DNA from 2 places in the Afipia carboxydohydrogena genome. Region 1 is predicted to be linked to the other one. Evidence: riboswitches for the same ligand, from Rfam matches in the RefSeq annotation. Region 1 holds a riboswitch; the other holds the start of a gene.
What was found. Region 1 has a riboswitch for cobalamin ahead of AFIC_RS11155 (ribonucleoside-diphosphate reductase subunit alpha). Riboswitches for the same ligand answer to the same signal wherever they lie in the genome.
Positions count from the first base shown of each region.

Region 2: another riboswitch for cobalamin. It lies ahead of AFIC_RS01205 (ribonucleoside triphosphate reductase); the one in region 1 lies ahead of AFIC_RS11155 (ribonucleoside-diphosphate reductase subunit alpha).

Region 1 is NZ_CP113162.1:2,310,069-2,314,269, forward strand. It holds gene AFIC_RS11145 (CBS domain-containing protein) at 52-783, opposite strand; gene AFIC_RS11150 (epoxyqueuosine reductase QueH) at 913-1,578, opposite strand; cobalamin riboswitch at 1,832-2,043, shown strand; gene AFIC_RS11155 (ribonucleoside-diphosphate reductase subunit alpha) at 2,148-4,201, shown strand, end outside.
Region 2 is NZ_CP113162.1:258,763-262,963, forward strand. It holds partial or broken gene AFIC_RS01205 (ribonucleoside triphosphate reductase) at 1-1,514, opposite strand, end outside; cobalamin riboswitch at 1,614-1,828, opposite strand; gene AFIC_RS01210 (TonB-dependent siderophore receptor) at 2,283-4,201, shown strand, end outside.

The DNA of each region.
Region 1 (4,201 bases):
CGTTACATTGGCTCTACCGGCAGCGCGAACGCCGGTCACGCGCCACGTTCATTATCCAGCGCGGTCTCGCGCGGCCTGATCTTCCGGTGACAATGCGTAGACGCCGGCCCAACTGCGAAGAAGAATCAGATGATCGCGCACCGCCGTGACGCCGGGCGTGGTTTCGGCGGCGACAATGACCGCCTGACGTGCCCGATCGTCGGTGATGATGCCATGCAGATGTGCGACACCGTCGCGCACCGCGACCTGCAAACCATCCGGCCGCCAATCCGCTTCCATCAACTTGACAATCAGCCGTGCCCGGACGTCTTCGTCGCTCGCCGCAGGGCCGGTGACATCACGCGCCACCGTCGAGATGGCCCGCAGCAGGTTGGCTCGCGCGACGATGCCGACCAGCTTCCCGTCCCGCATCACCGGAAGACGTTTGACGCGGTGGGCTTCCATTGTCGTCACGAGGTCCTGTAACGGAGTGCTTTCGCTCACCGTCCAGGGATCGCGCGTCATCACGTCCCTCACCTTGCGCCCATGCGCCTGAACGTAATCCGCCGCTGCGCGGCCGCTGCCGAGAAGGAATTGCAGCCAGCTCGGACGCTTGCCATGCCCGGTGCCAATCTCGGCGCGGCGCAGGAAATCGCCTTCGGTGACGATGCCTATCAGCTTGCCATTTTCAATGACAGGCAGGCCGCTGATGTGATGATCAAGCATGGTCTCGGCGGCGGCAGCCACTGTCGTTTCAGGCGAAACGGTGATGACGTTCTGTGTCATGATCTGGCCAGTCAGCATGGGATGCTCCTTATGGTCGATCCCGTATGCCTACCAGACACTGCGCGCCGCTCTTTGAGCCGCCTCAAATGTGCGCCTTGTGTCGCACCCGGAGCGCTTCAAGAAAATATATCGTATTAAAACAATAACCTAATCCTTCTCCGCCGGCGCACGTCCGTAATACTGCACGCCCAGCTCGATCGGTTCCCGCCCGCAGGCCCGGCGGTGGGCATTGGTATCGCGCAGCGAATAGACGCAGCCGCAATATTCCTGCTGGTAGAATTCCTCGCGCTTGCTGATCTCGATCATGCGCGCCGAGCCGCCGCCCTTGCGCCAGTTGTAATCCCAATACTCGATGCCGTCGTACTTGGCGGCCGCGCGCTTTCCGCAATCGTTGATCTGCGCCATGTTCTTCCAGCGCGAGATGCCGAGCGAACTGGTGATGACCGGAAAACCGTGTTCGTGGGCATACAGCGCGGTGCGCTCGAACCGCATGTCGAAGCACATGGTGCAACGCGCACCACGCTCCGGCTCCCACTCCATACCCTTGGCGCGCGCAAACCAGTTATCCTTGTCATAATCGGCATCGATGAAACCGACGCCATGCTTCTCGGCGAAGCGTACGTTCTCATCCTTGCGCAACAGATATTCACGCTCGGGATGAATGTTCGGGTTGTAGAAAAAGATCGTGTAATCGACGCCGGAGGCGAGCATCGCCTCCATGATCTCGCCCGAGCACGGCGCGCAGCACGAATGCAGGAGAACCTTCTTCTGCCCACCCGGCGGATTGAGAATCGGTCGAACGAAATCGGTCATTGCGTGGCTCGCCTGTCGAAGGCTCTGTCTGTGAAGCCTCTATCTAATGAGAGCCTCCGTATCCGTAAAGCGCGCCCGATTCGGACGATCCGGATGGAACCAGGCACCCTCACCGAATGTCCTTGGCCACAGCCCCAGAATCGCAGCACTCTCATCGGCGCTGAAAGGCTTGAGGTTTTCACCCGGCCGCAGTCTGGCTCCGGGGATAGCGGGGACCATTTTAATCCTTTCTTGACTCTTTCAGCTAAAGATCACCACATATAGGTGTCACGGTTCCACTAGGTCTCAAAATCTAGTGGCTAAGAGGGAAGCCGGTGAACCGCGTTCCGATGCGGAAATCCGGCGCTGCCCCCGCAACTGTCAGCAGCGAGCTGCTTCGCCATTACGTCACTGGCCTTGGCCGGGAAGACAAAGAAGCCGCACCGACCTGCAAGCCAGGAGACCTGCCGCGACACCGAAACAAACGTCCACGGACGGGGTGTCCGAAGGCCGCCAGCAATCGGCATCTCGCCGAGCGCTCAAGCGCCTCGACTCCCCGCCTTCTGAAATCCGCATCACGGGGCCTGTCGATGTCGCTGAACCTGCAAACCGCCAAAACTGAAAAAGCACCGCTCATCCAGCTGAGTCTCGATTCACTGGCGCCCTCGCCGAGCGAACCGGCGATGCAGATCATCCGGCGCAACGGCACCGTCTCGCGCTTCGACCCGTCGAAGATTTCCATCGCGATGACCAAGGCGTTCCTCGCGGTCGAGGGGCACACGGCGGCCGCATCGCGACGCGTGCATGAGGCGGTCGAGCAACTCACCCGCGAGGTCGTCGCCACTCTCACCCGCCGTCTCGGCGAAGGCCGCACCTTCCACATCGAGGATGTGCAGGATCAGGTCGAACTCGCATTGATGCGCAGCGAGCACCACAAGGTGGCGCGCGCCTACGTGCTCTACCGCGAGGAACGCGCCCGCGAACGCGCGGCCGAGAAGACCGCCGCGCCCGCTTCGAGCGAACCTGCTCTGCATATGACGCTGGCGAACGGCACCCGCGTGCCACTCGACCTCAAGCGGTTCGAACTCATCATCCGCGAAGCCTGCGAAGGTCTGGACGCCGTCGATCCCGCGCCGGTGCTGACGGAAGCCCGCCGCAACCTTTATGACGGCATCAGCCAGGACGAACTCGCGCTCGCCTCGATCATGGCCGCGCGCACGCTGGTCGAACAGGAGCCGAACTACGCCTATGTCAGCGCGCGGCTGCTGCTCGACAAGCTGCGCAGCGAGGTTCTGAGCTTCGTGCACGGCACGCCCACCAGCGCCGCGCAATCCGACATGGCGACGCGCTATGCCGAATATTTCCCGGCCTACGTCAAGACCGGCATCGAATCCGAACTGCTCGATCCTGAATTGGGCCGCTTCGATCTCACCCGGCTTGCTCGCGCGCTGAAGCCGGAACGCGACATGCTGTTCCAGTTCCTCGGCTTGCAGACGCTCTATGACCGCTATTTCCTGCATGTTCACGGCGCGCGCATCGAACTGCCGCAAGCGTTCTTCATGCGCGTGGCGATGGGCCTCGCCGTGCGCGAGATCGACCGCGAGGCGCGCGCGATCGAATTCTACAATCTGCTGTCGTCATTCGACTTCATGGCCTCGACGCCGACACTGTTCAATTCCGGCACGCTGCGCCCGCAGCTCTCCTCGTGCTTCCTCACCACCGTCGCCGACGACCTCGATGGCATCTTCAAGGCGGTGAAGGACAACGCGCTCTTGGCGAAATATTCCGGCGGGCTCGGCAACGACTGGACCCCGGTGCGCGGCTTGGGGGCACACATCAAGGGCACCAACGGCGAAAGCCAGGGCGTGGTACCGTTCCTGAAAGTCGCCAACGATACCGCCATCGCCGTCAATCAGGGCGGCAAGCGCAAGGGCGCGGTGTGCGCCTATCTCGAGACCTGGCACATCGACATCGAGGAATTCCTCGACCTGCGCAAGAACACCGGCGACGACCGCCGCCGCACCCACGACATGAACACCGCCAACTGGGTGCCCGACCTGTTCATGCAGCGCGTCGAGGCCGACGGCGAATGGACGCTGTTCTCGCCCGACGAAACGCCGGACCTGCACGATCTCTACGGCCCGGCCTTTAAAGCCGCCTATGAAGCCTATGAAGCGAAAGCCGCGCGCGGCGAGATGCGCGTGTTTAAGCAGGTGCGCGCCACCGATCTGTGGCGGCGGATGCTGACCATGCTGTTCGAGACCGGACATCCGTGGATCACGTTCAAGGACCCCTGCAACCTGCGCTCGCCGCAGCAGCATGCCGGCGTGGTGCATTCCTCGAACCTGTGCACCGAGATCACGCTCAATACCTCGGCGGACGAAGTCGCGGTGTGCAATCTCGGCTCGATCAACCTGCTGAACCACGCAACGCCCAAGGGGCTCGATCAGGACAAGTTGAAGCGCACGATCACGACCGCTGTGCGGATGCTCGATAACGTCATCGACATCAATTTCTACACCATTCCGGAGGCGCGGCGTTCCAATCTGAAGCACCGCCCGGTCGGTCTCGGCCTGATGGGCTTTCAGGATGCGCTGCATGTGCAACGAATTCCGATTGTCTCGGAAGCCGCCGTCGCCTTTGC
Region 2 (4,201 bases), 1.2 Mb from region 1:
TTGCGGATCATCTCGTTGACGCCGTTGACGCCGAGCGTGGCGAAGTGATTGCGCAGCGTGCCGAGATAGCGCTTGCTGTAGGGAAACAGCCCGTCGTCCATGTAGCGCTGCACAACTTTGCGCTTGATCTCGAGGCTGTTGCGGCCGATCTCCAGCAGCGCGTCGAGGCGGTGGAATAAACCTTCCCCGTCGCCGCGATAGAGGTAGCCGAGCCGCGCGCAGTTCACCGTGACGACGCCGATCGAGCCGGTCTGCTCGGCGCTGCCGAACAGGCCGTTGCCGCGCTTCAACAACTCGGTGAGATCGAGTTGCAGACGGCAGCACATCGAGCGGATCATGTTCGGTTTGAGTTCGGAATTGATGAAGTTCTGGAAATACGGCAGGCCGTATTTCGCCGTCATCTCGAACAGGCGGCCGGCGTTCTCGCTGTCCCACGGGAAATCGGCGGCGATGTTGTAGGTCGGGATCGGGAAGGTGAAGACGCGGCCTTTGGCGTCGCCTTTGGTCATCACCTCCATGTAGGCGCGGTTGATCATGTCCATTTCGGATTGCAGATCGCCGTAGGTGAAGCCCATCTCCTCGCCGCCGATCACCGGCACCTGATCGCGCAGGTCCTCGGGACAGGTCCAGTCGAAGGTGAGATTGGTGAAAGGGGTCTGCGTGCCCCAGCGCGAGGGGACGTTGAGGTTGTAGATCAGCTCCTGAATCGATTGCAGCACCTCGGCATAATCCAGCCGGTCCTTGCGGATGAACGGCGCCATGTAGGTGTCGAACGAACTGAACGCCTGCGCGCCCGCCCATTCGTTTTGCAGGGTTCCGAGAAAATTCACGATCTGCCCGACAGCGCTGGACAGATGCTTCGGCGGTCCTGCTTCCACTTTCCCCGGCACGCCGTTGAGGCCTTCGGTTAACAGCGTGCGCAGCGACCAGCCGGCGCAATAGCCAGCCAGCATGTCGAGATCGTGGATATGAATATCGCCCTCGCGATGCGCCTCCCCGATCTCCGGCGGATAGACATGCGACAGCCAGTAGTTCGCGACCACCTTGCCTGAGAGATTGAGGATCAGCCCGCCGAGCGAATAGCCCTGATTGGCGTTGGCGTTGACGCGCCAGTCGCTGCGGTCGAGATATTCGTTGATGGAGGACGCGACATCGACCATGGTCTTGCGGTCGGCCCGCGCCTGTCCGCGCTTCTCGCGATAGACGATGTAAGCGCGCGCAGTCGCGGCATGGCCCGCCGCGATCAGCACACCTTCGACAATGTCCTGGATGTCCTCGATCCCCGGCGTGCTGTTTGCGAAGCGTGTGCCGATGGTGCGCGCGGCCTCGTGCGTGAGACGATCCGACTCGTCATCGCCCAATGCGCCCGTCGCCTGTCCGGCGCGCGCGATCGCGGAGCGAATCCGGTTGAGGTCGAAAGGCGAGGACGCGCCGTCGCGCCTGATGACGAGAGACGGCAAAGCGAGCGGGGGTAGGTGCGCTTCGGCTTGATCATGCGAAACAGAGAGAGACATCGGCACCTCCTGATGCGGAAGGCGGATGCCGAAAGGCGCGCATGAACAATGCGGAGAGAAACCGCAGACGAACACGCGACCGCCGGACTCCCCGCCCGTGGACGTTCTGGTGTCGCGGCAGGTCTCCTGGCTTGCAGGTCGGCGTCGATTCCAGTCTTCCCGAAGCGATGATCGCATCAGTGACGTGGTTGGAATCGACTCGCTGCTGACAGTTGCGGGGGCAGCGCCGGATTTGCCGCTGTCGCGGGTTCACCGGCTTCCCTCTTAGCTACTAAATCTTGCGACTCAGTAGAACCGAGACCCATGCATTTAGTGTTATCTCGGCAAAATTGTCATTGATCGCAATCAAACCGCTTCATCGGGCCTGCCCGCGAAAGCGCCGGGCGCTCTCTATCGCGATGTGACCACGGCCGCGTGCCGACCGAGACGCGCGCGAACGGGCCGGTGATGACGGGATTGTATATCCACGCAGCCATGGAAGATGTCGCTGCCGCACGCGGCTTGCCGCAGCAACGGCGCTTCGGACGATCATCGGGAAACGGAAGATCGAACGCCAGCTTCAATCCGATCGAAAAGAAAGCCGCTTGAATTCGACCTTTTCGCGCGCCGCGTTTTCCTTAGAGGCATTCCATTTTTATAGCGCATCAAGCGTTGTATCTGTTGCCGCGCAGCTTGCTTCCACCACCTGGAATGTTTTCCGTGACGCGCAATTTCAATCTTCGACTCAAAGATGTCTCCTGCTTCTCGTTGAATGGAAACAAGAGATGCCTGCTCGCCAGCGCGGCGGTTCTTTTTGCAAGTTTCTCGATTCTTCCGCATGGCGCTTACGCACAGGAACGCCAGGAACTCCCGGCTTTGACCATCGACGCTCCAAAGCCGAACTCCAAAAGAGTCAAACCAAGACCGTCGCCCAATCGTGTGCAAGCGGCTCGCCGGCAGAATCGTAACCCAAGCCCCGTGCCACCCACGGCCTCCGAACGTGCAGCGGCGGCGGCAGTGAAATTGAACGAGGCAAAGCTGGGATATCGGGCGATGCCAAGCGCCACGACGTTACGCACAGGCGCGGCGCCACTCGATACGGCTCAGTCGGTAAATGTCGTCCCGGAGCAAGTTCTGAAGGATCAGCTGCCGCGTTATCTTGATGATGCGCTCGGAAACATATCCGGCATCACCCAAACGAATACGCTCGCGGGCACCCAAGACGCCATTATCCGCCGTGGCTTTGGCGATAACCGCGACGGATCGATCATGCGTAACGGGATGCCGCTGGTGCAAGGCCGCAGCCTTGGTCCGAGTGTCGAAAGCGTGGAAGTCCTGAAGGGACCGGCATCGCTGCTTTACGGCATTCAATCTCCAGGCGGCATCGTCAATACGATCAGTAAACAGCCTGAGTTGTACCAGCATGGATCGGTTACCTTGCTGGGGTCCACGTTCGGGGGCGGAAAGAACGGCGCGAACGGAATCTTCGACATCACGGGCCCGATTGGCGACAACGGGCTGGCCTATCGTTTTATAGGCTATGGAATGGACGAGGATTACTGGCGCAATTTCGGCCGTAACCGCGAAATGCTGGTGGCTCCGTCGCTCGCATGGTACGGCGAGAACACCACGATCAAATTGAACTATGAGCATCGTGAATTCAGCTACCCGTTCAACCGGGGCACTGCATTTGTCAACGGCTCACCGCTGCCGATTCCCGCGACGCGGCGGCTGGACGAGCCCTTCAATAAGTTCTGGGGCCGCTCCGATCTCGTTCAAACGTCGCTCGAACATAAATTCAATGAAGATTGGAAGATTACGGCAGCCTACACCTATAACGCCGAGAGCTACGACGCCAATCAGCTTCGCGCCACTTCGGTCGATGTCAATACCGGCATCGAAAAGCGCAGCAATGACGGCACGCATGGCGCGCTTAGCTATATCAATTACGGGACCAGTTACCTCAACGGCCGCGTCTGGACGGGCGATATCCTTAACGAGGTGATGCTTGGCTTCGATGCGCAAGACCGAACGATCTACAGAGCGGACCTCATCCGGCAGGCAGCGCCCAACTTCAATTTCTACAATCCGGTTTATGGCCTGATTCAGCCCGGCACCACCGTGTCTCCATCCGACAGCGATCAAACCGATAAATTATCCACGCGGTCGATCTTCCTCCAGGACACGCTGCATCTGACCAACTGGTTCTATTTGGTGGGAGGCTTGCGCTGGATGGAATACGACCAGTTGGCGGGGAAGGGCCGTCCCTTCGTCACCAACACCGATTTAAGCGGAAGTAAAATTCTTCCGCTCGGCGGGGCGATCCTGAAGCTCAACGATCAAGTATCGCTCTATGCAAGCTATACTCAATCGCTTCAACCCACATCGACGATCGCGCCACTCACTGGCGGCTTTGTTATCGATTCCAACGTCGCTCCCGAGGAGGGCACTCAATGGGAAGCAGGCATGAAATTCGATTTCAACAAGCGCCTGTCAGGCACGATAGCCTGGTACGACATCGACAAAAGGAACGTGCTGGTTTCGCAATTCAATTCATCGACGGGGCTCAACGAATACCGGACCGCGGGCAAGGTCCGGTCCCGAGGAGCGGAAATCGATGTCACGGGCAGGCTGACCGACAACTGGAGCATGATTGGAAGTTACGGTTACACCGATGCAGTCGTGACTCAGGATCCGGTCTTCATCGG